3 regions of the Mesorhizobium sp. GW821-FHT07A06 genome follow, and region 1 is predicted to be linked to each of the others. Evidence: predicted binding sites of a transcription regulator. Region 1 holds the regulator's gene; each other region holds the start of a gene.
What was found. Region 1 encodes LexA, which represses DNA repair genes until DNA is damaged. Its sites were predicted from a motif close to TGTTCNNNNTGTGTTCNG; they were not measured.

Region 1 (10,001 bases):
CGAGCCGTCGCTCTACGACGAAGCGCTGCTCCTGTTGGCGCGCAACGGGTTCGACATCGGCGCCGATGCCAAGCGCACGGACTGGCGTGAAACACGGACCGAGAATGAAGAGGTCCTGGTCGCCTGGCAGACCGTCTACCGCGATCCGCAGCGCTACTGGATGTTCTACGAACTGGCTGAAAAGCTGGTCGATTTCGAGGATTATTTCCGCCGCTGGCGTTTCAACCACGTCACCACGGTGGAGCGCATCATCGGCCTGAAGCGCGGCACCGGCGGCACCTCAGGCGCTTCCTACCTCAAGAAGATGCTCGAGGTCGTGCTGTTTCCCGAACTGTGGACGGTCCGCACCCGGCTCTGAGGTCTCAAGTCACCGCCGTCTTGACCGCGAAACGCGCTTCCTGCCAGGCGCCGGTGCGCAGTATGTCCTCCAGCACCTCGACCGCCCGCCACACGTCCCTGTAGCCGACATAAAGCGGCGTGAAGCCGAAACGGATGGTCGACGGCGCGCGAAAATCGCCGATCACGCCGCGCTCGATCAGGGCCCGCATCACCTGGTAGCCATGCGCATGGAGGAACGACACCTGGCTGCCGCGCGCATTGCCGTCGCGTGGGCTTTCCAGTTCGAGCCCATAGGCGCCGCATCTGGCTTCGACGAGCCGGATGAACAGCTCAGTCAAGGCAATGCTCTTCTTGCGCACCGCCGCCATGTCGACCTCGTCCCAGATATCCAGCGCGCCCTTCAGCGCCCGCATCGACAGCACCGGCTGCGTGCCGCACAGGAACCGGCGGATGCCGCTGCCGGCGGCAAAACCCTGCTCGAAGGCGAACGGCCGCGCATGGCCCCACCAGCCGCTGAGCGGCTGATGGACATGGTCATGATGGCGTGTCGCGGCATAGATGAAGGCCGGCGCGCCGGGGCCGCCATTCAGATATTTGTAGGTGCAGCCGATGGCGAAATCGGCATTGGCGGCATCGAGTTCGACCGGCAAGGCTCCCGCGGTGTGGCAGAGATCCCAGACGATCAGCGCGCCGGCCTGGTGGGCCTTGCGCGTCAGGGCCGCCATCTCGCGCAGCTGTCCGGATTTGTAATTGACGTGGTTGACCAGGATCACCGCGACGCGCTCGTCGATCAGCTCTTCAATGGTCGGAGCATCGACGCCCTCGAGCCGCAGCACCGTGCCCGGCCGCGTCGAGGCGACCCCTTCGGCCATGTAGAGATCGGTCGGAAAGCTGTCGCCCTCGGCGACGATCACCGTGCGGTCCGGCCGCATGGCAAGGGCGGCATGCAGCACCTTGTAGATGTTGATCGACGTCGTGTCGCAGACCACCGTCTGGCCGGCCGCAGCGCCGATCAGGCGCCCCAGCTGGTCGCCAAGCGCGACCGGCATATCGAACCAGCCGGCGGTGTTCCAGGCGCGGATGAGGTCCTGCGCCCACTCCTGCGTCGCGGCCTTCTGCAGCTCATTGAACACGCATGGCGCCGCGGCGCCCAGCGAATTGCCGTCGAGATAGATCACGCCTTCCGGCAAAATGAACCGGTCGCGCATGGCACGCAGCGGATCCGCCGCATCCATGGCTTCCACTGCCGCGAGATCGAGCGTTGCACGCATGATTTGTGACGTCCCTGGGGTTATTCACGTCTGATTATTCACGGATCGCTTCGCGCGCCGGTGCCGGGCCCCTGCCGCGCTTGAGGCTGGGCAGGGCAAGCATGGCGAGCACGAACAGGCCCGTGGCAAGCTTCAGGTCGGGAGGCGGCATGCCTGCGGCAAGGCAGAACGACACCAGTTGGTAGTAGATGATCGCGCCGGCGAAGGGCGCCACCAGTTGGCGCCAAACCGTCTGCTTGCCGACGACGGCCTCGCCGATCATCAGCGCGGCAAGGCCGTTGATGAGAATCCCCAGCCCCATATTGACGTCGGCGAAGCCCTGCGACTGCACCATCAGTGCGCCGCTCGAGGCCGAAAATGCACTCGCCAGTCCGACACCGCCAATGGTCGCCGCCCAGACATTGATGCCTTGAGCCTCGGCCATATCGGGATTGGCGCCCACGGCACGCACAGCGGTCCCCTTCTCGGTCCTGAAAAACATATAGAGCGCCATGAAGACGATGAGCGCGAGGAGGCCGGCGACAACGATCTTGCTGGCCGGAAAACCCGGCCGCGCGAACGGCACCCAGTCGAACACGGTGGGCGAGCCGAAGACGGAGAGGTTGGACTTGCCCATGATGCGAAGGTTGATGCTGTAGAGCATCGTCATCATCAGGATGCCCGCAAGAAGTGTGTGGATGCGGAAACGCAGATGGATGAAGGCGGTGCAGCAGCCCGCCGCGAAGCCCGCCGCGAATGCAACCGCGATGGCCGCCAGCGGCGATACGCCGGCAGCCAGCAGCACGCCGCAGACGCAGCCACCCAGCGGAAACGCGCCTTCGCTGGTCAGATCGGGAAAATTCAACATGCGAAACGGGATCATGATCCCGAGCACGACAAAGGCCAGGATCAGGCTTTGCGCCAGCGTGACCGGTATGATCGCGACGAAGCTGGTGAGAACCTCCTGAACAAAACCCATGATGATCAGCTCGCCAACAACATGCGGTCGGTCTTGACCGAAAAATGGCCGATGAGGTCGATGACCGTGACCCTCGCCTTCTCTTCCCCGGTGACTTCAAGCAGGACCCGGCCCGCATCGAGCATGATCACCCGGCTGCCATAGTCGACGGCGTGCTGCATGTTGTGGGTCACCATCAGGGTCGTCAGCTTCAGCGCGTTGACGGCCCGCACCGTCGCCTGCATGACGATCTCGGCCGTGCGCGGGTCGAGCGCGGCCGTATGTTCGTCGAGCAACAGCAAGTCCGGCGATCCGCCCACGGCCATGATCAGCGAGAGCGACTGTCGCTGCCCGCCCGAGAGCAGGTCGACACGGGTATCGAGGCGATTTTCAAGGCCGAGGCCCAATATCGACAGGCGCTCCTTGTAGGATGCAAGCCGCGTAGCGTTCAGCCCTTGCCGCAGCGTGCGTTTTTGGCTGCGCAGGTCGGCCAGCAGCATGTTCTCCGCCACCGTCATGCTGGCGGCTGTGCCGCGCATCGGATCCTGGAAGACGCGTGCCAATCTTGCGGCACGTTTGTACACCGGCATGGCCGTGACGTCGGCGCCATTGATCAGGATCCTGCCGGAATCCAGGACAAGAGCTCCGGAAATGGCATTGAGCATGCTGCTCTTGCCGGCTCCGTTGGAGCCGATGACGATGCCGAACTCGCCCGTGGCCAGCGACAGGCTGAGACCGTCCAGCGCGATCTTCTCATCGGCCTGGCCCTTGTAGAATACTTTGCGCGCGGATCGGATCTCGAGCATCGTTCCTCCCTGACCTCAGGATGACGGCGCCGACGCCGTCATCCTTCAGTGCCGATGTCAGTCGACGATGCAGCCGCAGTCGGCCATCGACGCCGGTATCTCCATGCCGAACGCGGCCATCGCCTTGCGGGAAATCGTTGCCATGTGATCCTTGTAGGCAGGGCGCGACGGCGCGATCGTCTTGGGATCCTTGCCCTTGAGGATTTCGGCGGCGATGTTGCCGGCGTTGACGCCGACCTGGGTGTAATTGACCGCGAAGCTTGCCGGCACCGTGCCGTTGCGGACCGCGCTGTCATCGGAGTTGACGATTGGGATTCCGGCCTGGCGAGCGGCCGCGGAGACAGCGGCGATCGCCGGCTGGATCAGGTTTGAAGCCGGGCCGTAGATCACGTCTGCCTTGCCGGCGAGCGCGGCGATGCGCTGCTGGATGTCATTGACGTTGTCGATGCCGACTTCCACGACCTCGAAACCGGCCGCCGGTGCGGCCGCCTTGATCTTCTCGACCAAGGCAACGTCATTGGCCTCGCCCGGATTGTAAGGGACGCCGAAGCGCTTGGCATTCGGCAGCAGCTTCTTGGTGAAGGCCATGACAGCGGCGACATCCTGCAGATCGCTGGCGCCCGTCATGCCTTCGTCTCCGGCGTCCCACGACGGCACCAGCTTGGCCGCGACCGGATCGGTGACAGCGGCAAAGACGATCGGAATACCGGAACCGGCAAGCGCCTTCTTGGCGATCTGCGAGACCGGGGTGGTGATGGTGTAGATCAGCTTGGGCTGCTCCGCCTGCAGCTTGGCGATCATCTGCGGGACTAGCGATGCATCGAAATTGGTATGGCTCTCCGTGTAGACGACATCCTTGCCCTCGACAAAGCCATTGTCCGTCAGCGCTTTCTTGAACCCGGCTATGGCGGCGTTGAGCTGCGGATGCTCGCCGAAATTGGCGATGCCGATGCGAATCTGGTCGGCGGCGGCACTCCCCGCGCTGACCATCAATGCGCCTGCCAGGGCCAATCCCGACAGCCAAGCGGATTTCGACTTCAACATCATTTCCTCCCAGATTTGATCAGCGCCGCTCATCGGGACGGCAACTGCGGCGATCATGGTCAGTCCGTCGTCACCTGTCAAACATTATATATAATTCTTGCCATGGGCCACCATCATATATAATTTCCACATGCCCGACGATGGACGGATCGCGATGCAGGATCAGAACAACTCCACGAAAACCGAGGCTGCCTATCAGTTGCTGCGGCGCGATATCCTGACCACACGCCTCATGCCGGGCGCGCCGCTCAAGCTGAGCGCGCTGCGCGGTCAATACGGCGTCGGCTGGACACCGCTGCGTGAAGCCTTGTCTCGGCTTGAGGCTGAGCGCCTGGTTACGGCCATCAGCAATCGCGGCTTTGCCGTGGCTCCGGTGTCGCGGGCCGAACTCGAGGACCTGGCTCGCGCAAGGATGGTTGTGGAGATGCCGCTGTTCCTGGAATCGATCGGGAAAGGCGGCAGGGAATGGGAGGACGCGGTTGTCACCGCTCACTACCGCCTCTCCCGCTGCAAGACCGCGGTCGACGACCCCTCTGATGACGCGGTCGACCAATGGGACGAGAGCCACGAGGCCTTTCACGCGGCATTGCTGAGTGCCGCGACGTCCAACTGGCTGTTGCGCTTCCGCTCGACAATCGCCGATCAGTTGCGGCGGCATCATCGTTTTCTCGGACTGGCGCCGACATTGCGGGCGGCGGCCGGCCTCAAGCATGGCTATGGCGAGGCAATGGACGCCCTGCGCGAGGCGATCGCGATCGAGCATCACACCGCGATCATGGAAGCGGCCCTCGATCGCGATGTCGAGCGGGCGAAAGCGCTGATGACGGCGCATATCGGCTACACGCTGCATGTCTACGTTCACAGCGAGGACAGCGGCGCGAACAATTATACCGCACGCGCCGGCAGCCTGAAGGCAATTTCGGGATGACTTCATCGTTCTTTCTCTTGAGGCATGATCGTTGGCGTTTTGATTTCGTTTCGTTCCGCCAGGAAGGGATCGACCAACGACGCAAATCCAGCCTCTGGACGCCCTTGAGAAACCGATGCCAAGGTCCATCAAGAGGTAGGCCACAGGCGATTAACCAAAATGATTTCAATGCTCGCGTTGGCGGCGAAGGCGGTCGATCGCTGCGCACTGCCGGCGGCGGATAATTTCAGATGTCTTAACAAGTTCACTAAACTTTAAACAGTTGCGGAACACAACTGGAACAGATAGTGTTTGTTCTGGGTTTGTTTTTCGATTCCGATTCACACCCTTCGTTCAATGCCTGGGGGGCGCCATGCTGACGCGCAAGCAACATGAACTTCTGATGTTCATTCATGAACGGCTGAAGGAAAGCGGTATCCCACCCTCCTTTGACGAGATGAAGGAAGCGCTCGATCTCGCCTCCAAGTCAGGGATCCATCGCCTGATCACGGCGCTCGAGGAACGCGGCTTCATCCGCCGGCTGCCCAACCGGGCGCGGGCATTGGAAGTGCTGCGGCTGCCGGATTCGATCGCGCCAGGCCTCAACGCGGCAAAGAAATTCTCGCCTAGCGTCATTCAAGGCAGTCTTGGTCAGGGCGGCGTTGGCCGCCAGATCAAGCCGGCGCCGTCACGCTTGCCCTTTGCCGGGAATGACGACGACGCGGTCGCCGCCGTGTCGATCCCGGTGATGGGCCGTATCGCCGCCGGTGTGCCGATCGATGCCATCCAGCATCAGACGCATTCGATCTCAGTGCCGCCGGACATGATCATGGGTGGCGAACACTATGCGCTGGAGGTCAAGGGCGATTCGATGATCGAGGCCGGCATCTTCGATGGCGACACGGTCATTATCCGCAACGCCGATACGGCGAGCCCGGGCGAGATCGTCGTGGCGCTGGTCGACGAGGAGGAAGCGACCTTGAAGCGATTCCGCCGCAAGGGCGCTTCGATTGCCCTTGAAGCCGCCAACCCGGCCTACGAGACGCGCATTTTCGGGCCGGACAGGGTCAAGGTGCAAGGCAAGCTGGTCGGGCTGATCAGGCGCTACTGAGCAGGAGCGGCCGGCGTTTCGGGTTTTTGATAGGGCGGCAGTCCCCTCGCCTCACGCGAAAACTTTCGTTGTGCGTGCCAAGGCCGATACGGTCCGTCCACGGCGAAGCTGATGATTGGCGGACTGGTCGCCGATTGGCGGTCGAAGAAGACGGCGGCACTGCCCTTGCGTGCAAGTTGCCGTTTGGTGACGACGAGAACCAGCGGGTTGTGGCAGGCATCGTAGCCCGTCGCGTCATTGACAACGATCAGGTCGGCGAAGCCGCAGGCCTTCCAGGTAGCCTTGCGGTCTTCGACATGCGCGATGATCGCGCCAGACGGATGCCGGGCGAGACAGATGCCCTCCGTGCAATAAAACGGCGCCCCTGGCGGCAGATTGACGGCATCGGCAATATCGAATTGTCCCTCTGCCTTGTTGAACATCTCCGGTGCGACAATTGTTTCGGAGACCAGCGCGCGTTTCCAATTGTCGACGGTGAATTCGTTCGGGCGAGCCCGGCTGACCGCGAGTTCGCCACCGCCGATCGGCACCGCGACCAGGCGCGCGTCTTCCGAGATCAGCACATCCGGCGTGCGCGTATCCGACACCGTCAACAGGCCGGCGAGCGCGAATGGCACTGCCGCGAGCCGCAGCCATGTCGTCGCCATCGTTGCGATGACCAGTGCGATCGTCACCAGCAGCACCGAGTGCTGTGAAATCAGCCCGATCGCATCGACGGGGGAGCGTTCCGATATCCACGCCGATATGGCGATCATGGCCGTCAGCCCCTTGCCCATCACGTAGAGAAAGGGACCATCGGCACCAAAGGGCATCGCAAGAGAACTGAGAACAGCGAAAGGCATGACAATCAGAGAAACGATCGGCATGACGGCGAGATTGGCGAACAGGCTGAGCGGTGACACACGCTGGAAATGCCAGATGGCAAACAGCGCCGTGGCGCAGCCGGCAGTGATGGAGGTCATCGCCAACCCGCCCGTCGCCAGCAGGAATTTTCGCGTGAGAAAGCCCGGCAGGGACCGCTTTGGCGGCGGCGGTCTTGCCTTTCCCGCACGGTGATCCGCCCAGCCGGCATAGGCGCCGACCAGCGCGGCGGTCGCGGCGAAAGACATCTGGAAACTTGGACCGACCACCTCGTGCGGCGACACCACGATGACGGCGATTGCCGAGATGGCGAGGTTGCGCATGGTCAGCGCGGCGCGATCGAACAATACGGCAATCAACATTACCGCCAGCATGATGAAGCTGCGCTCGGCGGCAACGACCACGCCTGAGATGATGAGGTAGGCGGCGATCGACAACAGTGCCACGGCGGCCGCGTATTTCTTCACCGACCGACGCGCGGAAAAATCCGGGAACAGCGCGAAGGCACCGCGCAACAGCCCCATGATGGTGCCGGCGACCAGCGCCATATGCAGTCCGGAAATGGAGATGATGTGATAGATGCCGGTGCGCCGCATTGATTCGTTGATTTCATCGGGAATGCCGGCGCGCACGCCAACGATCAGCGCTGCCGCGATCTCGCCTTCGGCGCCGCCAACAACGCCCCTGATGTGGTCGGCGATGGCTTCGCGCGCATTTTCTATCCCTGAAAACAGGCGGGCCGACAGGGGCATCTCATTGTCGTCGGCGGAGATGATTCTTGGATTGCCAAGGAAGAAGCCGCTGCCACCGATGCCGGCAAAGTAGCTGTCGAACGAGAAATCGTAGCTGTCCGGCCGCACCGGACCTGTCGGCGGCAGCAGCTTCGCATAGCCCGATATCAGCGAGCCGGCTGTCATGTCGTCAGGTATCTTGCGCGCCGAGAGCCGCACCCTTTCCGGCGCGTAACGCAGTTTTGGCCGGGCCGTCGACGTCACATCTATGGTCAATCGGATGCGGCCGGTCTCCATGCGGTCGAGCGAGACGACACGGCCGGTCACTTGCGTCGAGATTTCCGAACCCAGCATCCGGGTGCCGGCCCGCCAGGTCTCGACCTTGGCGGCAAGCAGGCCCAACGCGCACATCAATGCCGCCATGAAGGCCAGATGGGTTTTCGGCCAGGAGCGCGAGACAAGCGCACAGATCACCATCAGCACGACGATCGCCACAGGCTTTGCAAAGTCAGGCTCCGCCGCCAGCGCGTAATAGCCGATCGCACCAGCGGCCAGGCAGACCGGCACCAGCAGGAAGGCGATGCCTCGGTCAAGTTCCAGCTCCGCTGCCGTCGTCACACTGTGGCGCAGGCGAGGCAAGGAGGCCTGGCCAATTTGCCGCCCGATACGCGCAATCCTGCCAGTGGCGGGCGGAATTTGTGCTGGGGTACCCCCTGGCAAAGGTTGGCTGCCGGAGCCGGGAACGAGAGGTGATGGCGGCAGCGAGGCCGGCGGCGGGATTGCAAACAGGGACCGTTCGCTGACGCCAACCACAGCGTCCTCGCCCTGATCCGAGCCCCGGCCACGTCCAGCCATCGGGTCTGCCCCTTGCACCCCTGACGCCCTATGCTACATGAACGCGCAACGCGCGAAAGTCCGCGCCGCCGCGCCCCGCTTCAGATGGTTTCCGAGAGTTTCATGTCCGACAAGGTCGTCACCCGTTTTGCCCCCTCGCCCACCGGTTACCTGCATATCGGAGGCGCGCGCACGGCACTGTTCAACTGGCTCTATGCCAAACATACCGCCGGCACGATGCTGCTGCGCATCGAGGACACCGATCGCGAGCGTTCGACCGATGCCGCGACGGCCGCCATCCTGGACGGCCTCACCTGGCTCGGTCTTGGCTGGGACGGCGATGCGGTTTCGCAATTCGAGCGCGCCCCGCGCCACCGCGAGGTCGCGGAGGAGCTCGTGCGCATGGGCAAGGCCTATTACAGCTACGAGACGCCTGCCGAACTGGAGGCGATGCGCGAGGCGGCTCGCGCCAAGGGTCTGCCGCCGCGCTACAATGGCCAGTGGCGCGATCGCGATCCGTCCGAGGCGCCAGCCGGCGTCAAGGGCGCAATCCGCATCAAAGCGCCGACCGAGGGCGAGACGATCGTCCAGGATCGCGTCCAGGGCGAGGTGCGCTTCCCCAACAAGGATCTCGACGACTTCATCATCCTGCGTTCGGACGGCAACCCCACCTACATGCATGCCGTCGTCGTCGACGACCACGACATGGGTGTCACGCACATCATCCGCGGCGACGACCACCTGACGAATGCCGCCCGCCAGACGGTGATCTACAATGCCATGGGTTGGGACGTGCCGTCGATGTCGCATATCCCGCTGATCCACGGCGCCGACGGCGCCAAGCTTTCGAAGCGTCACGGCGCGCTCGGCGTCGAGGCCTATCGGGCCATGGGCTACCTGCCGGAGGCGCTGCTCAACTACCTGGCGCGCCTGGGCTGGAGCCACGGCGACGACGAGATCATGTCGATCAAGGACATGATCTCCTGGTTCGACATTGGCGACGTCAACAAGGGCGCGGCCCGCTTCGATTTCGCCAAGCTGGAAGCGATCAATGGCGCGCATATGCGCCGCATGGCCGATGCCGAACTGTTCGACATCTTCATCGCCACCCTGCCCTATCTCGAGGGCGGCCCGGCGATGGCCGCGCGCCTTGACGACAC
Region 2 (10,001 bases), on a different contig from region 1:
CCGCTGAAATTGGGCAGGCAACTTGTCTTGAGATTGGGCAACTGCCAGTTCTGTTCTGGCCCTAGCCAGAAATGTATAAATTGACCCCACGTCATGATACGCGAAGACCGTGTCATGGTCGGAATTGAGAGTGTAATTGCATGTCGAGCAGGTTCGTCCGGCCCGTGGTGGTGCAATTTGGCCGGCATGACCGTGAGCGCGTCATATTCGATGTGAACGACGCAGCGACGATCCTGCTGCGGAGTTTCCCTCATCAGACGAAGAAGCGAAAACTGGCTATGGATGCATGTCTTCAGGTGCTGCGTGGTGAAGCTCAGCCGCCGGTAGCTAGACGGGCCTTCGTTGTAGCGGCGTTAGAAGCGAAAATCCTACGCAGCGACTGAGGTCCAAATGATAGCAGCCTCGGCGGCTTCCAAAGTGATTGGGGGAAGGTGAGCTTCACGCCCGGTCGCAGCGGTGACCGGGATGTGTGTAGCCGAAGCGGAACATCGCGCCTCGTGGGAAACAACCCGACGTTCATCTGCTTGACTCGACAACGGGCAGGTAGACGGCAATATTTACCTCGATCGGAGATGGCATATGCGAAATTTGCCGAGCGACATCGATGCTGACGTTGTGATCGAAGTCAGTCGGCTTATCGATGATGCCGAGGATCTCTTGCCTTTGCCGGTGCACGAACTGGTCAAACGGATTCGCACGATACTGCGGACCCGCCTTTCCGATCAAGCAATCGAACAACTGGTCGTCGAGATGGCATCGACACGCGGGTTGCCCATGGTCTTCAACAAGGCTGCAGAATAGTCAATTCTTCCACATCTCTTGTGAAAATATCTGCAAAAGCAGGCTGCGAATTGCCATTGCCCTTCGAATGGACCGACAAGAATGGCAGGCCGAGAAAACGGCCATGGATCAATCTTCCGCCTGTCGGGCTGGCGAAGATAAGCCATCGACTTTGACAGCTCTCATTATGGTTCTCATTCACCTGGTGAAGTGGCAACGCGATATTGGACGATTCTGGGCATCCAGATCGCGCAACCAGCGGCCGGACGTCGTGGCCTCAGCATTTCTCGCGCGCAAGAAAAAGGCCGGACCAAAGGTCCGGCCAGGTATGAAGGTTAAAACCTCCAGAGGGGAACGCGCCGGACGAATGGGAGGAAACATCCGACGCACCGCGCATATAGGTCAGCAAGCTGACACTTCAACGACGTGCCGGTAGGCCACCAGGCTTGATCATCTTGGTGCACTGTAGTTTGCGTGCTTGATGCGCTTGCCGAAATCACATGGCTGGTTCAGCCAGCCTTGCTCAGGTTGCCGGCCGACGATTTGCCGGTCCGCCGATCCTGTTCTATCTCGTAGTTGACCTTCTGGCCGTCAACGAGCGTCGACAGGCCAGCGCGCTCCACAGCAGAAATATGGACAAAAACGTCCTGCCCACCACCGTCAGGCTGAATGAAGCCAAAGCCCTTGGTCGCGTTGAACCACTTTACCGTTCCGGTCGCCATATAGGTGTTTCCTTGTCGCAGGTACATGTCCGTTTGGCTGGCCGAACCGGCCGCTGCCGTCAGATAGGATGCAGCAAATGGCGGTAATGGCAAGCCTTTGGCCTTCTTCAGGGCCGTGGCCACGCGATAGTCCGCTGACCACCGATGCCACCTCGATAATTGAACGATGTCGGGAGCATCCAAGCCACTGACTCGTGACGCCAAAGAGCACACTCACGCCATGACATCATTTACTCCTCCCAGATGCGATGCCGGCGCTGAATGCGGTGCACCTCCTCCCGCGCCGCATCTCTATTCGAGCCGGATGCCACCTCCTCTGGCAGCTGGCTTTTCCTTGCATGAGCGACAATCTCGGCCTTGACGTAATCGCTACGCAATATGGAAGGGAGGTCGTCACCGTCCAGCGCCCGCCAAGAAAGTTGGCTCGAAACACCTGAACCGCGCGCTATCTTCCGGACATGTGCGATGATTATGAGCAGCATACGCTGCATGCCGGCTTGTAAGGAAAGTGCGCAACATCCTAGGTGGCGGCTAGGGGCCGAAGCTGTCGGAGGCGGACTCGGAACGAAAGCCGTACGGGCAAGAAGCGGTCCCACCGAGCCACCAAAGCGCCAAGCGAGCGTTTACTTGAAGTCCCGTGTCTTCACCTTGATCGGATCGACCTGCAATGTGGGATCCACCATATCGCGCGGTCTGAATCCTTTCGGTAGGCTGCGGGGATCGAGGCCGGGGCCGCCGTGATGGGCTTCGTCGCCTCGCCCATGCGGGAGTGGAAATGGCGTGTCGCGGTTGCCGACACTAGCGAGTTCACCCGAAAGGTCGGAGAGTTGATGGGCGACGAGGTGAACCACTTCGCCTTCACGCTGAATCTTGCCCCGGACAGCGAGCATCGAAGACGAGAGCAGCACACGGCGAAACTTCTCGAAGACCTTGACCCAGACGACGACATTGGCGGCGCCGGTTTCGTCTTCCATGGTCAGGAACATCACGCCCTTGGCTGAGCCAGGCCGTTGGCGAACGAGGACCAGGCCTGCCGCCTCCAGCCAGCGGCCGTCGCGCGCCTGCATCGCGTCGCTGCAGGTGACAATACGGCGCCGGGCAAGGTCGGCCCGCAGGAACGAGAGCGGATGGTTGCGCAGGGTGAGGCCAACATGACCATAGTCCTCGACAACTTCCCTTCCGGTCGTCATCGGCCGCAGCGCTACGGCATGCTCGTGAATTTCGGATACGGTCTGCTGTTCACGCGCCGAGGCGGCGGCAAAGAGCGGCAGGGGCTCGTCGCGCAGTCCCTTGAGCGCCCATAGCGCCTCGCGGCGTGCCAGGCCGAGACCGGGGCGGAAGGCGTCGGCCTCGGCGAGTTGGACGAGCGATGCCGCAGGCACGCCGGCGCGATGCCAAAGATCATCGATGGAGGCGAAGGGTTCGTCGGTCCGGGCCGTGACAATCGCTGCCCCGTGGACATTCGCCAGTCCTTTCACCATCCGCAGACCGAGCCGGACCGCAAAGCGTCCGTCCCCGCCGATCGGTTCTAGTGTGCAATCCCAGCGGCTGGCATTGGTGCAGACGGGTCGGATCTCAACGCCATGGTCGTGGGCATCGCGGACGATCTGGGCGGCAAGGTAGAAACCCATTGGCTGGGAATTGAGCAGGGCGCAGCAGAAGACATCGGGATGGTGGCATTTCATCCAGCTCGAGGCGTAGGCGATCAGCGCGAAACTGGCGGCGTGGCTCTCGGGGAAGCCGTAGCTGCCGAAGCCTTCAAGCTGCTTGAAGGTGGTCGCGGCGAATTCCGGCGTGTAGCCATTCGCGATCATGCCGCCGATCAGCTTGTCGCGAAACTTGCTGACGCCGCCGGTATGCTTGAAGGTCGCCATGGCACGGCGCAACTGGTCTGCCTCGCCGGCGCTGAAGCTGGCGCAGACCATGGCGACCTGCATGGCCTGTTCCTGGAACAGCGGTACACCCAGTGTCTTGCCGAGCACGCGCTCGAGTTCAGGAGTGGGGAACTCGACCGGTTCCTTGCCTTCCCGGCGGCGAAGATAGGGATGGACCATGTCGCCCTGGATCGGGCCGGGCCGGACGATGGCGACCTCGACGACCAGATCGTAGAAAGTGCGCGGCTTGATGCGGGGCAACATCGACATCTGGGCGCGGCTCTCGATCTGGAAGACCCCGATCGTATCCGCCTTGCGGACCATGGCGTAAGTCGCAGGGTCTTCGGCCGGGATGGTGGCCAGGTCGAGGTCCACGCCCTTGTGCTCAGCCAGCAGATCGAAGCTGCGCTTCATGCAGGTGAGCATCCCGAGCGCCAGGACGTCGACCTTCATGAACTTGAGAATATCGATGTCGTCCTTGTCCCACTCAATGACCTGTCGGTCGACCATGCGAGCCCGCTCGATCGGCACCAGATCGTCGAGCCGGTCATTGGTTAGAACGAAGCCTCCCGGATGTTGCGACAGGTGCCGCGGCGTTCCTTCGAGCTGCTGGGCAAGTTCCAGTGTCAGCCGCAGCCGGCGATCGGCGAGGTTGAAGTTGAGTTCTTTGGCACGCGCTTCGTCGATGGCCTCGCCGTGGCCCCACACCTGGGAGGAGAGCAGCTTGGTAACATCCGCGGGCAGGCCGAGGGCCTTGCCGATATCGCGGACGGCGCCCTTAGTATGATAGCGCACCACAGTTGAGCACAGCGCGCTGTGGTCGCGGCCGTAGGTCTCGTAAACCCACTGCATGACGATTTCGCGCCGCTCATGCTCGAAGTCGACATCGATGTCCGGGGGTTCGTTGCGCTCTTGCGAGACAAAGCGCTCGAAGAGCAGATTGTTGCGCTCGGGATCGATGCTGGTGATGCCCAGCACATAGCATACGGCTGAGTTGGCGGCCGAACCTCTGCCCTGGCACAGGATATCCTTGCTTCGCGCGAACTGCACGATGGCGTTCACGGTCAGGAAATATGGAGCGTATTGCAGGACCTCGATCAGGCGCAGTTCGTGTTTGATCAGCGCCACCACCTTGTCAGGCACGCCCTCGGGATAGCGCCGCTCCGCACCTTCCCAGGTGAGTTGTCCGAGCGCCTGCTGCGCCGTCAGCACCGGCAGCATCTTCTCTTCGGGATATTGATAGGCGAGTTCGTCGAGCGAGAAGCGGCATTGCCGTGTGATACCGAGCGTGCGCGCGAGGGCTTCCGGGTAGCGCAAAAATAGCCGCGCCATCTCCTCTGGGGGCTTGAGATAGCGGTCGGCGTGGCGCTCGCGCCGGAACCCCAACTCGTCGATGGTCAGGTTGTGGCGAATGGCCGTCACTACATCCTGCAAAATGCGCCGGCCGGGTTCGTGGAACAGAACGTCGTTCGTCACCACGGTCGGCACCCGCATTTGGGTGGCAAGATTGGAGAGTTCATGCAGCCGGACCTGGTCATTGGGCCGGCGGCGCAGGGTCAGCGCCAAATAGGCCCGATCGCCAAACGCCTCCCGCAACCGGCGCAATTGCAGGGCGCAGGTGTCATCCGCATGGTCGGGAACGAGAGTGGCGATCAGACCCTCGGCATAGGCAGCTAGGTCGCTCCATTCCAGGTGACATTTTCCCTTGCCGCCGCGCTTCTTGCCCAGTGTCAGCAGCCGGCACAGCCGGGAATAGGCGGTCCGGTCGGTCGGATAGACCAGCACCGCCATGCCGTCGACCAGATCGAGGCGGCAGCCGACGATCAGCCGAACGCCCGTGTCCTTGGCAGCCTGATGGGCCCGCACGATACCGGCGAGCGAATTGCGGTCGACGACCGCCAGGGCCTCGATGCCGAGCGCGGCCGCCTGCGCGAACAGGTCGTCGCATGAGCTTGCTCCCCGAAGGAACGAGAAGTGGCTGGTGACCTGCAATTCGGCATAGGACGGTCCGCTCATGCGAAGAGCCCATGCAGGAACCATTTGTGCGAGCCGGTCTCGGGATCCTCGCCATCGCCGGCGCGGTAAATCCAGAAGCGGTCTCCGGACTCGTCCTCCACCTGAAAATAGTCGCGCACGGCGATCAGTTCGGCATCGCGCTGCCACCATTCGCCGAACACGCGCTCAGGACCATCGGCGCGCGTGACGCGGCGACGGATGCCGCGCCAACTGAACCAGACCGGTGGATGGTCGGGCAGCAGCGCCATGGTTTCGATGGGTTCGGGGTGGGTGAGCAGCCGCGGCGGGCGCGGCCATTCCCCCGGCCAACTCGTCCCATCATCGGGAGCAGTCGGGGCGATGCGGCGGATGGAGCGTTCGGGAACGTCGCTTTCGACCGGGGCGAAGCGATAGAGGCGTTGCTCGCCGATGCGGTTGGTGAGCGTGTCGATGAGATCGCTGATGTCCGGCTCCGGCTCCTCGACCAGCGAAGAGATGATCTGCTTGGCTCCGAAGGGCTCAGCGAGGGTTGCGGTCAGCGTCATCAGTTCGATGCCGAAGCCGGGGTCGACGGTCTCGATGCGGTCGGTGAGAAGCCGGGTCAACCGTTTGACGTCCCGTACCGGCACCGCGGTGCCGATACGAATGGCCTCGATGCGGTTGTCGACGCGGTGGAACAGCAGGTCGAGCCGGCGAGCGCCGAGCCCCTTGGTCTCGAGTCCTTCGCAGAGCATCACGACGAGCTTGCCGGCATAGCGGGCGATCGTCTCGGCCGCGCTGATCGGCTCGCCAAAGGCGCGACGAACCGCGATCAGTTCGGGGGAGCGGATGGGCTCGAAGGGTTCGCTGCGCCCGCCCACGGCCTGGTCGAGGCGGCGGCCGAGCTCAGGCCCGAAACGCAGCGTGAGGGAAGCCCGGGGGGCGGCTTCGACTTCGCCGACCCGTTCGAAACCCAACGTATGGAGGCCGTCGACAATGTCGTGCGGAAGACGCAGAGAGCTGATCGGGAGATCGCGCACGATCGCGGCGGCTTGTCCGGCCGGCGCGACGAACGTCGACCGAGCGAGAAATCGCGCGCAGGCATGGGCTGCGCCCCACGAATCGGCAACGGCCGCCCGTGCCTCGATGCCGGACACCCCGATGCGCGATACCAGGCCCTCGAGCATCGTCTCCTCACCGCCATGCAGATGGTCGGCACCGGTGGTGTCGATGATGAGGCCATCGGGCGGATCGGCGGCGACGATTGGCGCGTAGCGCAGCGACCAGAGCGCCATTCTATCGAGAGCCTCGGCGTCGCCCGCTGGATCAAGATTGAAGCTCTGCAGCCCCGGCACGAGGACTTGGGCCTTGCTCGCCGGCATGCCGACGCGCAGACCCGCGGCGCGCGCCGCTGCATCGGCGGCCAGCACGAGCCGCCGGTTTCCCTGCCGGCCCAGCATGACGACCGGGGTTTCAGCTGATGGCGCGGACTGGCCCATGGCGCGCCGCAGGCGATCGGTCGGCCAGGCCGGAAAAAAGAGCGAGACGACCCTTGGCATCGCAGGCTTCCACTTCAAAATCGGCGCTTTCTCCAGCCCGCACTCGGATCAGCTCAAGCTGCCAGCGAGCACGGCCGACGCCGGGAACCGGCAAGGGGCGGGAGGGAAGCGCGGTGACCCGCCATCGGGTGACCGCGGCGGTTGGTTGTCCAAAATCGGTCGCTTCGGTTTGCCGTCGCCAGCGGCGGATGGCGATGCCGATGGCGCCGGAAGTCTCGGCGGCAAGCTGCAGGCGGCGGGAGGCGGTCATGGAGAGACGGGCGAGTTCGGCTACGACGGCCCCTAGGCCGCCGTGACGAAGTCCTTCCTCAAAACAGGCGAGTACGGCGGCCTCGTCGCCGGCTTCGACATAGACGACACGTCCGGGTAGCAGCCCAGCCTGGGCAAGGGCAGGAGCAAAGAGATCCTGCCTTGTGACACACCACAGCACCTTGCCCTTGGCGCGCGCGGCAATGCCGGCGGCAAACAGCGCCGCCGCGGCCCCATCGATCGCCCCGTTCCGGCCACCCGCAATCTCATGCAGCGCCCCGAGCGCCAGCCCGCCTCCCGGCAGCACCTTGTCAATTGCAGGCACACCGAAGGGAAGCGTCGCACGGTTGCGCGCCGGTCCGCCTTCGAGGCGCGCGATTCGCTCGCGAAGCGCAGCGATAGCGGGGCTGACGGCGGGCTGACCCATGGATAAATCACTCTCAAACAGTCTTCCCAACGGATTTCGGGGCTGGTATGTTCCTTATTTGTTCTCTTTAGCATCCATGAGTCAATCGGACTCGTTGCGTCGCTTCGAGAGTTGATCAAAGGCTACACTCCGTCGAGTTGCGATTTATCTTGAAATGCCGACAGGTGATGCAGGGACGATGAAGTGGGCGAGCGAGTTGACAACGGCCTAGAAGCGGATACGCTGAGGGCAGGCACGACCATCCTTCGGAAGATCATCCATGTCGACATGGATGCCTTCTTTGCCTCGGTCGAACAGCGAGACAAGCCAGAGCTGCGCGGCAAGCCGGTGGCAGTCGGCGGCTCGGCGGCGCGGGGTGTGGTGGCCGCTGCCAGCTATGAGGCTCGAAAATTCGGGGTGCGATCGGCCATGCCCTCGATCACCGCGAAACGCAAATGTCCCGATCTGATTTTCGTACCGCCGCGCTTTGACGCCTATCGCGCCGTCTCCCAGCAGATCCACGCGATCTTTGCCGAGCACACGCCACTGATCGAGCCGCTTTCGCTCGACGAAGCCTATCTCGACGTCACCGACAATCTGCAGTCCATCCCGATCGCCACCACGATCGCCGAGATGATCCGCGCAAAGATCAAGGCTGAAACCGGTCTGACCGCTTCCGCCGGGATCAGCTACAACAAGTTTCTCGCCAAGCTCGCTTCCGGCCAGAATAAGCCTGATGGGCAGTTCGTCATCACCCCGAAGATGGGGCCGGCCTTTGTCGAGGCCTTGCCGGTGCGGAAGTTTCATGGGGTCGGTCCCGCGACAGCCGACAAAATGACCCGGCTCGGAATCGAGACGGGCGCCGACCTGCACGCACAGAGCTTAGCGTTCTTGGGGGAGAAGTTCGGGAAGGCTGGCCCTTACTATTACTGGATCGCGCGCGGCATCGACGAGCGGCCGGTGCGGGCCGATCGCGAGCGCAAGTCTGTGGGAGCGGAGGACACCTTCGTGAGCGACCTGTTTGATCTCGAATTTGCTCGCAAGGAACTGGCGCCACTGATCGGCAAGGTTTGGCGCTATTGCCAAGAACGCTCGATCCGGGGCCGTACCGTGACGCTCAAGGTGAAATTCGCCGATTTCCAGCAGATCACGCGCAGCCGCACGATCGCCGGCGTTATCAGGACCGAGGACGAACTCGCGACCGTCAGCGGCGCGCTCCTCGATCAGGTGTTCCCTGCTACAAAGGGAATTCGCTTGCTCGGACTGACGCTCTCGAATTTGGGTGAAACGCGATTCGAGCCCGATCGGCAGCTGTCGATGACTATCTAGGACGGCAGCGTCTCTATTGAACTGCTTTGCGGATGCGCTCAGTCAGCGTTTGCTCAATATCGAAATAGCCCTCCCAGGCGTCGGGCTGTTGAGCCCGCGCAGCAGCGGCAAAAACGTCGAACGTGTTGGCGCTTTTGAATGTCGGCAACTCGTCCCAGGTGACCGGCACGGCGCAGGAGGCACCCCCACGTGCTCGGGTCGACCAGGGACAGATAGCCGTGGCGCCTTGGCCGTTGCGGAGATAGTCGAGAAACATGCGACCCTTGCGCCTTGCCTTGCTCATATTGGCGACGAAGCGGGACGGATCAGTCCGTGCGAGCAACTCCGCGAGGTCCCGGCAGAAGCCCTTGACCCCTTCCCAGTCTGCTTCGGGGACAAGCGGAACGACGACGTGAACGCCCTTGCCGCCGGATAGCAACGGCCACGACTGCAGTCCGAGCGCTTCCAGAATGCCCCGGATGTCGAGGGCTGCCTGCTGGACATCACTGAAGCCCAGGCCCTCGTCGGGATCAATGTCGAAGATCATGCGATGTGGCAGGTTCGGCTGCTGGCGCAGGCTCCCCCATACGTGGAATTCGAGCACGTTCATTTGGACGCCGGCGACCAGCCCCGCCAGGTCGTCGACCCAGAGGATGCGGCTTTCCTTGCCGGACATCTTCTCCAGCTGCCCGTCATGGATGGCCTTCGGCATGCCAGGCAGCTTGTGTTTCTGAAAGAAGGTCTGCTGCAGGTCGCCATCGGTGTCGCGCACCAGCGACAGGGGCCGGTCCTGAATGTGCGGCAGCATCTTCTCGGCAACCGCGGCGTAGTAGGCAGCGAGCGTCGCCTTTGTCACCTTGGTTCCGGAATACATGACCTTGTCCGGATGCGTGAGCTTGACGCCGACCGCCCCGGCGATCTCCGTGCCGATCGCCGGATCGAGATCGGCGGAGCCAGGCGTCGCGGGGGTCTTCGGTATCTCCATTACCACCTGGTCGGCGCGCTTGTCTTCGCGTATGCCCTGAAAACTTGGATGCCGCAGGCTGCCGTCCGGTGTCACTTCGGCATAGGTAACCTCGGCAACGAGTTCGGGCTTTACCCATCGGGCGCGTCGCGCAATGTCGCGGGG
Region 3 (10,001 bases), on a different contig from region 1:
CGGCGCTGGCTCGGCCATGACCGGCCATTGCCGGGTTTCGGCCATCAGCTCTACCCCGAAGGCGATCCCCGGGCCGCGGCGCTTCTGGCCGCCATCGGCAACACAGACGAGACATTGCGGTCGCTGGAAGCCGCCGCCATTGCCGCCACCGGCGCTCCGGCGAATATCGATTTTGCCCTCGCCGTGCTGACGCGCGGCCTGGGCTTGCCGCGCGATGCGCCGTTCCACCTGTTCGCGCTCGGACGCAGCGTCGGCTGGGCCGCGCATATGGTCGAACAGATCGTGAGCGGCAGCATCATCCGCCCGCGCGGCCGCTATGAGGGATTGCTGCCCGGACAGCTGTGAGGCCGTCAGGCTGGGTTGGCACTGGTTCCGAACCGCGCCCGGTAAGTGGCGGGCGTCGTTGCGAATTGCTGGCGGAAATGATGCCGCAACGTCGCCGCCGCGCCAAATCCGGCGGTCTCGGCAATCCGCTCGATCGGCATGGCGGTTTCTTCCAGCAATGTGCGCGCCCGCGATAGCCGTTCCGAAAGCAGCCAGCGCGCCGGCGTGACACCGGTAGCGGCCGCGAACCGGCGCAAGAATGTCCGCTCGCTCATTCCGGCCAGATTGGCGAGGGTGGCTATGGGATAGTCGGCGGAAATATCCGCGCGCATCCTGTCGATCAACGGTCCGAGCCGGCTGCGTTCATGAGGCTCGGGAACCAAGCTCTCGACATATTGCGCCTGGCCGCCGTCGCGATGCGGCGGCACGACCAGGCGTCGCGCCACCATGTTGGCGGCCTTGGTGCCGAAGTCGCGCCGGACCAGATGCAGGCACAGGTCGATGCCCGCCGCGCTGCCGGCCGATGTCAGCACATTCCCCTCATCGATGTACAAAACGTCCGGAACCACGGTGATGTCGGGATACATCTCCCTCAGTTTCTCGCTGTAGCGCCAATGCGTGGTCGCCTTCTTGCCCGACAGCAGGCCGGCCGCGGCGAGCACGAAGACGCCCGAGCAGATGGACAGGATGCGTGCCCCCCGCTCATTGGCCGCCCGAAGCGCCTCGACCAGCGAGGGCGGCACCGGACACTCCACACCGCGCCACCCCGGCACGATCACCGTGCCGGCCTCGCCGATCAGATCGGGCCCGCCATCGGCGACGACACGCACGCCGCCCATCGCGCGCATTTCGCCGGCATCGATGCCGGCGACGGCAAACCGATACCAATCCGCGCCCATCTCCGGCCTGGGCAAGGCGAACATCTCGGCCGCCACGCCGAACTCGAACGTGCACAGCCCGTCATAGGCGACGGCAACGACCAGTGGATTGGCGAGAGGCGGATTTGGCATGATCTTGACGATATATGGCAAAGCTGCCAGCTGCAATCGTCTGGCCCGGTGCGCTACCTCGGTTCCATCAGAGATGGAGACCGGCTCCATCTGAGATGGAGACCCTTGATGAGCTACGTGACAGACATTCCGGCGGCATCGCCGGAGATTGCCCGCGACCATTTCCTGCGTCGGCTTTCGGTCGAAACCGACTGTTCCGACGTCGCCGCGACACTGCGCGCCGGCGAGCCGGACTTTGTCCTTCTGCATGTGGTCGGTTCGCCGCAAGCCTATGAGCGCCGCCATGTGCCGGGCGCGCTCCACCTGCCGCACCGCGAGATCTCGGCCGACCGAATGGCGAAATGGCCGGCAGGCACGCTGTTCGTCGTCTATTGCGCCGGGCCGCATTGCAATGGCGCGGATCGGGCGGCCTTCAAATTGGCCAGCCTCGGCCTGCCGGTGAAGGTCATGATCGGTGGCATGACAGGCTGGCAGGATGAAGAGCTTCCTTTCGCCTCCGGCAAGGCGCCTGGCACTCCGAGGGCATGACCGCAACGCCGAGCCCAGCGCGCAAAGCGGTCGTCCGTCCGTTCGAGCGGCGGGATGTCGGCGCGGTGCTCGCCCTTATGCGGGCGCTCGCCGTCTTCGAGGGCTATGACGACGAATTCCGGGTCACCGAGGCCGACATCGTCGACCATGGGCTGGGGCCATCGCCCCGCTTCGGCGTGTTCGTGGCGGAGGTCGACGGCGTAGTCGTCGGCATCGCCGTCCATTATCTCATCCCCTGGACCTACGATCTGAAGCCAGTCGTGGTGCTCAAGGAACTCTACGTGGCTGAGGCGGCGCGCGGCAGGTCGGTCGGCCGCGCCCTTGTCGAGCGGCTCCGAGACCATGCCACCAGCATCGGTGCATCCGCCATCAAGTGGACGGTGCTGCACTCCAACATGCCGGCCAAGGCTTTTTACCGCTCGCTTGACGGGCGGGCCGACGACACCTGGGAATTGTGGAAGCTGACCATCGACGGATAAGGCACGGCCGGGTTGGGCTGCGCCCGACCCGCTGCCGGCTTACGACATCGTATCGAGCTTGCGCTGCATGGCCGCGATCTGGTCCTTCAGCTGCTGTAGATCGTCGGACTTCTCGGCCGGCGCGTCCTTCCTGGCCGGCTCGGCGGGGGCCGCGGCCGGTGCCGAGCCCGCCGGCGGAAAAGGCGTGAACAGCCGCATCGCGTTCTGGAACATCTCCATGTTGCGGCGCGTCTGTTCTTCCAGCGCCTTGATCGGCGTCGCCATCTTCATCACGTCCAGCGGCGACTTGCCGATCGCCCCCTTCATCTGCTCGCGAAAGCGCTCCTGCTCCTTGGAGAAGGCGATCATCGACTGTTCGAGGAAGCTCGGCACGATCATCTGCATCTGGTCGCCGTAGAAGGCGATCAGCTGGCGCAGGAACGGGATCGGCAGCATGTTCTGCCCGTCCTTGTTCTCCAACTCGAAGATGATCTGGGTCAGCACCGGATGCGTGATGTCGTCGCCGGTCTTGGCGTCCTGGACGGTGAACTCCTCGCCCTTCTTGACCATCTCGGCCAGATCCTCGAGCGTCACATAGGTGCTCGTCCCCGTATTATAGAGGCGGCGATTGGCATATTTCTTGATAATGATCGGGTCGTCTTTTGCGGCCATCTGCATCCTCCCCGGACACCGGCGCGCCTGAGTAAGCGGCCGGTAACGATTGCGCCCTTTTTGAGGATATGCGCAAAAGCCTCATAATTCCAAGCAGTTTGTGCAGTGCGGGATCATATAATGCTGCATAGCAGGCAAAATATGCTGCGCAGCAGCGGCCAGCCCGAAGGCATGGCGGAGCGTGACCTGCTTGGCGCGCATGGGCGCCATGCCGATTTCCGGTTTGACTTGGGGTTGGGAAAGGGCAAGAAAAGTCCTCAACGACAGAACAACATCCTTGAAGTCTGGAGAAGAAAATGTCCGATTCCATCGTCATCGCCAGCGCCGCGCGCACGGCCGTCGGCTCCTTCAACGGCGCGTTCGCCGCCACGCCGGCGCATGAGCTCGGCGCCGTCGTCATCAGGGAACTTTTGTCACGCGCCGGGGTCGAAGCGGCGGAGGTCGACGAGGTCATCCTCGGCCAGGTGCTGACCGCGGCCCAGGGCCAGAACCCGGCCCGCCAGGCCTCGATCATTGCCGGCCTGCCCAAGGAGACCACCGCCTGGGGCCTCAACCAGGTTTGCGGTTCGGGCCTGCGCGCCATTGCACTCGGCATGCAGCAGATAGCCACTGGTGACGCAAAGGTGATCATCGCCGGCGGCCAGGAATCGATGTCGCTGTCGCCGCACGCGCAGCATCTGCGCGCCGGCGTTAAGATGGGCGACTACAAGATGATCGACACCATGATCAAGGACGGGCTGTGGGATGCCTTCAACGGCTATCACATGGGCAACACCGCCGAGAACGTCGCCCGCCAGTTCCAGATCACCCGTGACGACCAGGACCAGTTCGCGCTGGCCTCGCAGAACAAGGCCGAGGCGGCGCAGAAGGCGGGCAAGTTCAAGGACGAGATCGTCGCCTTCACCATCAAGGGCAAGAAGGGCGACACGATTGTCGACCAGGACGAATACATCCGCCATGGCGCGACGCTGGACGCCATGACCAAGCTGAAGCCGGCCTTCGACAAGGACGGCACCGTGACCGCCGCCAACGCCTCCGGCATCAATGATGGTGCCGCCGGCGCGCTGCTGATGAGTGAAGCGGAAGCCGCACGGCGTGGCATCACCCCGCTGGCGCGCATCGCCTCCTGGGCGACCGCCGGAGTCGATCCGGCGATCATGGGCACCGGCCCCATTCCCGCCTCGCGCAAGGCTTTGGAAAAGGCCGGCTGGTCGGTTGGCGATCTCGACCTTGTCGAGGCCAACGAGGCTTTCGCCGCGCAGGCCTGTGCCGTCAACAAGGACATGGGCTGGGATCCCTCGATCGTCAACGTCAATGGCGGCGCCATCGCCATCGGCCACCCGATCGGCGCCTCGGGCGCCCGCATCTTCAATACCCTGGTCTACGAGATGCGCCGTCGCGGCGCCAAGAAGGGGCTGGCCACCCTGTGCATCGGCGGCGGCATGGGCGTCGCCCTGTGTGTGGAAGCCCTCTGAAAAATACTGAACGGGCGGCGCAAGCCGCCCCTTTCATATCCAGTGCCTGCCAAGCCCGACAACAGGGCGATATCAAAAAGGGGAAATGCATGACCAAGGTTGCAATCGTCACGGGCGGATCGCGCGGCATCGGCGCGGCGATCTCGATCGCCTTGAAGAACGCCGGCTATTCGGTCGCGGCCAACTATGCCGGCAACGACGAGGCGGCGGCGAAATTCAAGGCCGAGACCGGCATTCCGGTCTACAAATGGTCGGTCGCCGACTATGACGCTTGCGCCGCCGGCATCAGCCAAGTCGAGGCCGATCTCGGCCCGGTCTCGGTGCTGGTCAACAATGCCGGCATCACCCGCGATGCCATGTTCCACAAATTGACCCGTGAGCAGTGGAAAGAGGTCATCGACACCAATCTTTCCGGCGTCTTCAACATGACGCACCCGCTGTGGGGCGGCATGCGCGACCGCAAGTTCGGTCGCGTCATCACCATCTCCTCGATCAATGGCCAGAAGGGCCAGGCCGGCCAGGTCAACTATTCCGCCGCCAAGGCCGGCGACATCGGCTTCACCAAGGCCCTCGCCCAGGAGGGCGCCCGCGCCGGCATCACCGTCAACGTCATCTGCCCCGGCTACATCGCCACGGAGATGGTCAAGGCAATCGATGAGAAGGTGCTCAACGAGCGCATCCTGCCGCAGATCCCGGTCGGCCGCCTCGGCGAGCCGGAAGAGATCGCGCGCTGCGTCGTCTTCCTCGCTTCCGAGGATGCCGGCTTCATTACCGGCTCGACCCTCACCGCCAATGGCGGCCAATACTTCGCCTGAGACGTCCGACGGCTTCATACCGTAGCGAACGGACCGGGAAACCGGTCCGTTTCCTTTGATGCCTTGGAAGCGAAAAAGCCCCGCCGCAGCGCAATGCCTGAATCCCGCACGCAGGGGCTAATGCGGCAGCGCCGCCTGTGCGGAACCCTGTGGCCAAGCCTGTGGATTGTCGGTGGAAAAGCTGTTCACAACACAAGTTATTGGAGAACAAAAAGGGAAAACGCCGCCGGCGCTGATTTGTAGCCGATTCGTTCCGGCTTTGAGCGCAAGTTAACGTTAACTGGCCGGAATCGCCCACAGTTCCTTAACACCAAATTCAGAAAGATTAACAATTTCATAATCTTGAGTGATGGATATCGTGCCGCCGCCGTCGTTTCTCGGCAAAGCTTAATAGCTGAGGTCGCTTAGCATAAAACGGGCCAGTTCAGGGATTCAGCATGTGGTGAGAGTCACGCTCACGAAATCCACATATAGCCGTGAACAAAAGCTGAATCTGGTCGAGTCACTGATTCGTCGCCGATTCGTTCCAGACTCGTTCCATCAGTTAAGCGATAGCCAATTTAGCGCTGTGCAAAGAGGCCTTCGAGCCGCCCACGGAACATTCCGCTTTCGCTTCGCGCACGAAATCCCTATGTGTCGCCTGTCATACGCGCCAGTTTGAAGGCACGCTCCCGACAATGAGAGGCCAGAAAGCCTTATTTCCGAGCCGATGAACATCCAGCCGAAACATACCGAGCCGCTGATCCTGTCGGGCCGCGACGTGACCGCCGTGCTTGGGCCGACCAACACCGGCAAGACCCACCTCGCCATTGAGCGCATGGTGGCGCATGAAACCGGTGTCATCGGGCTGCCGCTCAGATTGCTGGCGCGGGAAGTCTACACGCGCGTCTGCGAAAAGGTCGGCGCCCATAAAGTCGCTCTGATCACTGGCGAGGAGAAGATCCAGCCGCCAGGCGCCAGATATTCGGTCTGCACGGTCGAGGCCATGCCGCGCGAGACCGACGCCGCCTTCGTCGCCATCGACGAGGTGCAGCTCGCCGGCGACCTCGAGCGCGGCCACATCTTCACCGACCGCATCCTGCATCTTCGCGGCCGCCAGGAAACGCTCCTGCTCGGTGCCGCCACCATGCACGGCATCCTGCAGCGCCTGTTGAAGGGCGTCTCCGTGGTGACGCGGCCAAGGCTTTCGCATCTCGCCTATGCGGGCTCGAAGAAGCTGACGCGCCTGCCGCGCCGCACCGCGATCGTCGCCTTCTCCGCCGACGAGGTCTATGCCATCGCCGAGCTGATCCGACGCCAGCAAGGTGGCGCCGCCGTCGTGCTCGGCGCGCTCTCGCCGCGCACCCGCAACGCCCAGGTGGCATTGTTCCAATCAGGCGATGTCGACTATCTCGTCGCCACCGATGCCATCGGCATGGGCCTCAACCTCGATCTTGACCATGTCGCCTTCGCCCAGAACCGCAAGTTCGACGGCTACCAGTACCGCAACCTGACGGCGGCCGAGCTCGGCCAGATCGCCGGCCGCGCCGGACGCCATCTGCGCGACGGCACTTTCGGCGTCACCGGCCAGGTCGATCCGCTCGACGAGGAACTGGTCAAGAAGATCGAAAGCCATGACTTCGATCCGGTGAAGGTGCTGCAGTGGCGCACCGCGCATTTCGACTTCGCCAGCCTGGACGCGCTGAAGCGCTCGATCGAGACCAACGCTCCGGTGGAGGGTCTGACGCGCGCTCTGCCGGCGGTCGACGCGCAGGCGCTCGAATATCTTTCCCGCGACGAGGATATCCGCGCGCTGGCGACCGACGCCAAACGCGTGGCGCTCCTGTGGGAAGCCTGCGCGCTGCCCGACTACCGCAAGATCGCCCCGGCGCAGCATGCCGACCTCATCGCGTCGATCTATATGGACCTCGCCAAGCGAGGCCATGTCGACGAGAATTACATGGCCGAGCAAGTGCGCCGCGCCGACACCACCGAGGGCGACATCGACACGCTGTCGCACCGGATTGCCCAGATCCGCACCTGGACATTCGTGTCGAACCGGCCCGGCTGGCTGGCCGATCAGGCACACTGGCAGGAAAAGACGCGCGAAATCGAAGACAGATTGTCGGATGCGCTGCATGAGCGGTTGACGAAACGCTTCGTAGACCGCAGGACTTCCGTCCTCATGCGGCGCCTTAGAGAAAATACCATGCCTGAAGCCGAAATAAGCCCTACCGGAACCGTCCTTGTCGAAGGCCATCATGTCGGCGAGTTGCAAGGGTTCCGCTTCACCGCCGACCAGACCGCCGGCGGCGAAGACGCCAAGGCCGTGCGCACCGCCGCGCAAAAGGCGCTGGCCGCCGAGTTCGAGGCGCGCGCCGACCGTTTTGGCGCCTGCGCCAATGGCGACCTGGCACTTGGCTCGGACGGCACGCTGCGCTGGATCGGCGCGCCGATCGGCACGCTGGTCTCCGGCGAAGACGCGCTGAAGCCGCGCCTCGTGCTGCTGGCCGACGAACAGCTGACCGGCCCGGCGCGCGACAAGGTCGCCGCGCGCGCCGAACGTTTCGTCAATTTCCAGATCGAGTCGCTGCTGAAGCCGCTGGTCGACCTGAAGAACGCCGACCAGATTTCCGGCATCGGCCGTGGTATCGCCTTCCAGCTGGTCGAGAATTTCGGCCTCATCAACCGCCGCGACATTGCCGAGGAGATGAAGTCGCTCGACCAGGAGGGTCGCGCGGCGCTTCGCCGGCTTGGCGTGCGCTTCGGCGCCTATCATGTCTTCGTCCCGGCGCTGATCAAGCCGGCACCCGCCGGACTGGTGACCTTGCTGTGGGCGCTGAAGAATGACGGCAAGGACAAGCCCGGCTTTGGCGACGTGGTCCATGCGCTGGCGTCCGGCCGCACTTCGGTGGTCATCGATCCGGCCTTCGACAAGGCCTTCTACAAGCTCGCCGGCTACCGCAATCTCGGCCGCCGCGCCGTGCGCATCGACATTCTGGAGCGGCTGGCCGACCTGATCCGTCCGGCGACCAACTGGAAGCCTGGCCTCGGCCAGCGTCCGGACGGCGCCTATGACGGCCAGTCCTTCATGGTGACGCCGCCGATGATGTCGATCCTCGGCGCAACCGCCGACGACATGGAAGAGATCCTCAAGGGCCTGGGCTATCGCGCCGAGCCGAAGCCGGCGGCGGAGGTCAAGGCGCGGTTGGAAGCGCAGGACACTGCCGCACGGGAAGCCGCAGCAGCCTGGCTTGCGGCGGAAGAAGCCACACGCGCCGAGCAGGCCAGGGCTGCGCAGGCTGCCGCGACAGATGCTGCGGCGGAGGCAGCGATCGAGGGTTCGGAACCGGCTGCTGTCGAAGCTCCGGCCGAGGTCATCGCGGAAGCCGCAGCAGAACCTGTCGCGGAAGAGCCAACCGAAGCTTCGGCCGAAGTCGCGGAAGAGCCCGCAACTGAGGCTGTCGCCGAAGCAACTGCTGAACCTGCTGCCGAGCCAGAGGCGGAAGCTGAATCCGTCGAAGCCACAGTGGAGCCAGTTCCCGAAGCTGCACCCGCGACGGAAGCGGTTTCGGACGTGCCTACCGAAGCGCCCCCCGGCGAGCCCGCTCCAGAAGCTGAAGCGCCCAAGCCGATCCTGTTGTGGCGCCAGGGCCGTTTCGAGCAGCGCCCCCGCCATCACGAAGGCCGCAACAATCGCCAGCGCAACGGACAAGCGCGCGGCCGAAACAATGCACCGGCCGACTCCGGCGGCGCACCGGCCACGGCTGCTCCCGGAGAGCGCCCCGCCCATGAAGGGCGGCGTGACGGCGCCGGCAAGCCGCGCTTCGACCGGTCGAAGTTCAAGCCCAAGCCACCGGGTGAAGGTGAACAGCGCCGTGACGGTCGGCCCCAGGGCGATCGTCCCGAACGCCGCGAAGGCCGCCCCGACTGGAAGGGTGGCCGGCCCGAGGGCAAGGGTGGCCCCGATCGCGGCAAGGGCGGCGCCAAGCCGGCCTTCCAGCCGAAGCCGCGCGAGGAACGCCCGGTGCGCTTCGATCCAGACTCGCCCTTCGCCAAGCTCGCCGCCTTGCGCGACCAGCTGAAGAAGTAGGCTCGGTAGGGTTCGATGGTTGCCGAAGGCCGCCAGCGCATCGACAAATGGCTGTTCTTCTCGCGCGCGGTGAAATCGCGTTCGCTGGCGGCGAAGCTCGTCGTCGCCGGGCGCGTGCGCATCAATCGCGACAAAGCAGCGCAGGCCTCTGATCTGGTCAAGCCGGGCGACGTGCTGACCATCACGCTGGACCGGCGCATTTTCGTCTGGAAGGTGATCGGCGCCGGCGTCCGGCGCGGCCCGGCGGAGGAAGCCCGCACCCTCTATGAGGACATGTCGCCGCCACCCGCACCGAAGGGTGAGGCCCTTCCCGATGCGATTCCGGCGCTGCGCGAGGCCGGCAGCGGCCGCCCCACCAAGAAAGAACGCCGGCAGACCGACCGCTTGCTTGGCGAAGAATGATCCCGTCGCTCAACACCGCATAACGACTTCACGTCAATGACGCGGCTTGGGGCAAAGCCGAACCCCGCAAACAAGACCCTCCCGAGGACATGACAGGCTTCCGCCGTACCCGATGTCTGGAATTCCATTCCGGAAACGACGATGCCGCCGCGCATGGCCGCCCTTGCAAGCGACGGACAAAGGCGTTACCTCACGGAAAAAGCCCAACAAAACTGGCCCATTAAAGCTGGGGCGTCCCGGAGCCG

Region 2: a site for LexA is predicted at 7,634-7,651, ahead of dinB (DNA polymerase IV). Genes of this name have one in related genera too.
Region 3: a site for LexA is predicted at 5,805-5,822, ahead of AC07SZ_RS18750 (helicase-related protein). Genes of this name have one in related genera too.

The regions. Positions count from the first base shown of each region.
Region 1 is NZ_JBWKRC010000007.1:162,113-172,113, forward strand. It holds gene kynA (tryptophan 2,3-dioxygenase) at 1-358, shown strand, start outside; gene kynU (kynureninase) at 363-1,610, opposite strand; gene AC07SZ_RS22675 (ABC transporter permease) at 1,645-2,568, opposite strand; gene AC07SZ_RS22680 (ABC transporter ATP-binding protein) at 2,574-3,353, opposite strand; gene AC07SZ_RS22685 (ABC transporter substrate-binding protein) at 3,411-4,397, opposite strand; gene AC07SZ_RS22690 (GntR family transcriptional regulator) at 4,552-5,325, shown strand; gene lexA (transcriptional repressor LexA) at 5,678-6,415, shown strand; gene AC07SZ_RS22700 (ComEC/Rec2 family competence protein) at 6,409-8,862, opposite strand; gene gltX (glutamate--tRNA ligase) at 8,965-10,001, shown strand, end outside.
Region 2 is NZ_JBWKRC010000010.1:755-10,755, forward strand. It holds gene AC07SZ_RS25995 (DUF982 domain-containing protein) at 141-383, shown strand; gene AC07SZ_RS26000 (hypothetical protein) at 580-801, shown strand; gene AC07SZ_RS26005 (cold-shock protein) at 1,290-1,502, opposite strand; gene AC07SZ_RS26010 (error-prone DNA polymerase) at 2,126-5,392, opposite strand; gene AC07SZ_RS26015 (Y-family DNA polymerase) at 5,389-6,909, opposite strand; gene AC07SZ_RS26020 (ImuA family protein) at 6,824-7,585, opposite strand; gene dinB (DNA polymerase IV) at 7,853-8,893, shown strand; gene ligD (DNA ligase D) at 8,907-10,001, opposite strand, start outside.
Region 3 is NZ_JBWKRC010000005.1:338,497-348,497, reverse strand. It holds gene AC07SZ_RS18790 (citrate synthase) at 1-345, shown strand, start outside; gene ftrA (transcriptional regulator FtrA) at 351-1,334, opposite strand; gene AC07SZ_RS18780 (rhodanese-like domain-containing protein) at 1,443-1,862, shown strand; gene AC07SZ_RS18775 (GNAT family N-acetyltransferase) at 1,859-2,341, shown strand; gene phaR (polyhydroxyalkanoate synthesis repressor PhaR) at 2,381-2,992, opposite strand; gene AC07SZ_RS18765 (hypothetical protein) at 3,074-3,202, opposite strand; gene AC07SZ_RS18760 (acetyl-CoA C-acetyltransferase) at 3,289-4,467, shown strand; gene phbB (acetoacetyl-CoA reductase) at 4,557-5,282, shown strand; gene AC07SZ_RS18750 (helicase-related protein) at 5,992-9,354, shown strand; gene AC07SZ_RS18745 (RNA-binding S4 domain-containing protein) at 9,370-9,756, shown strand.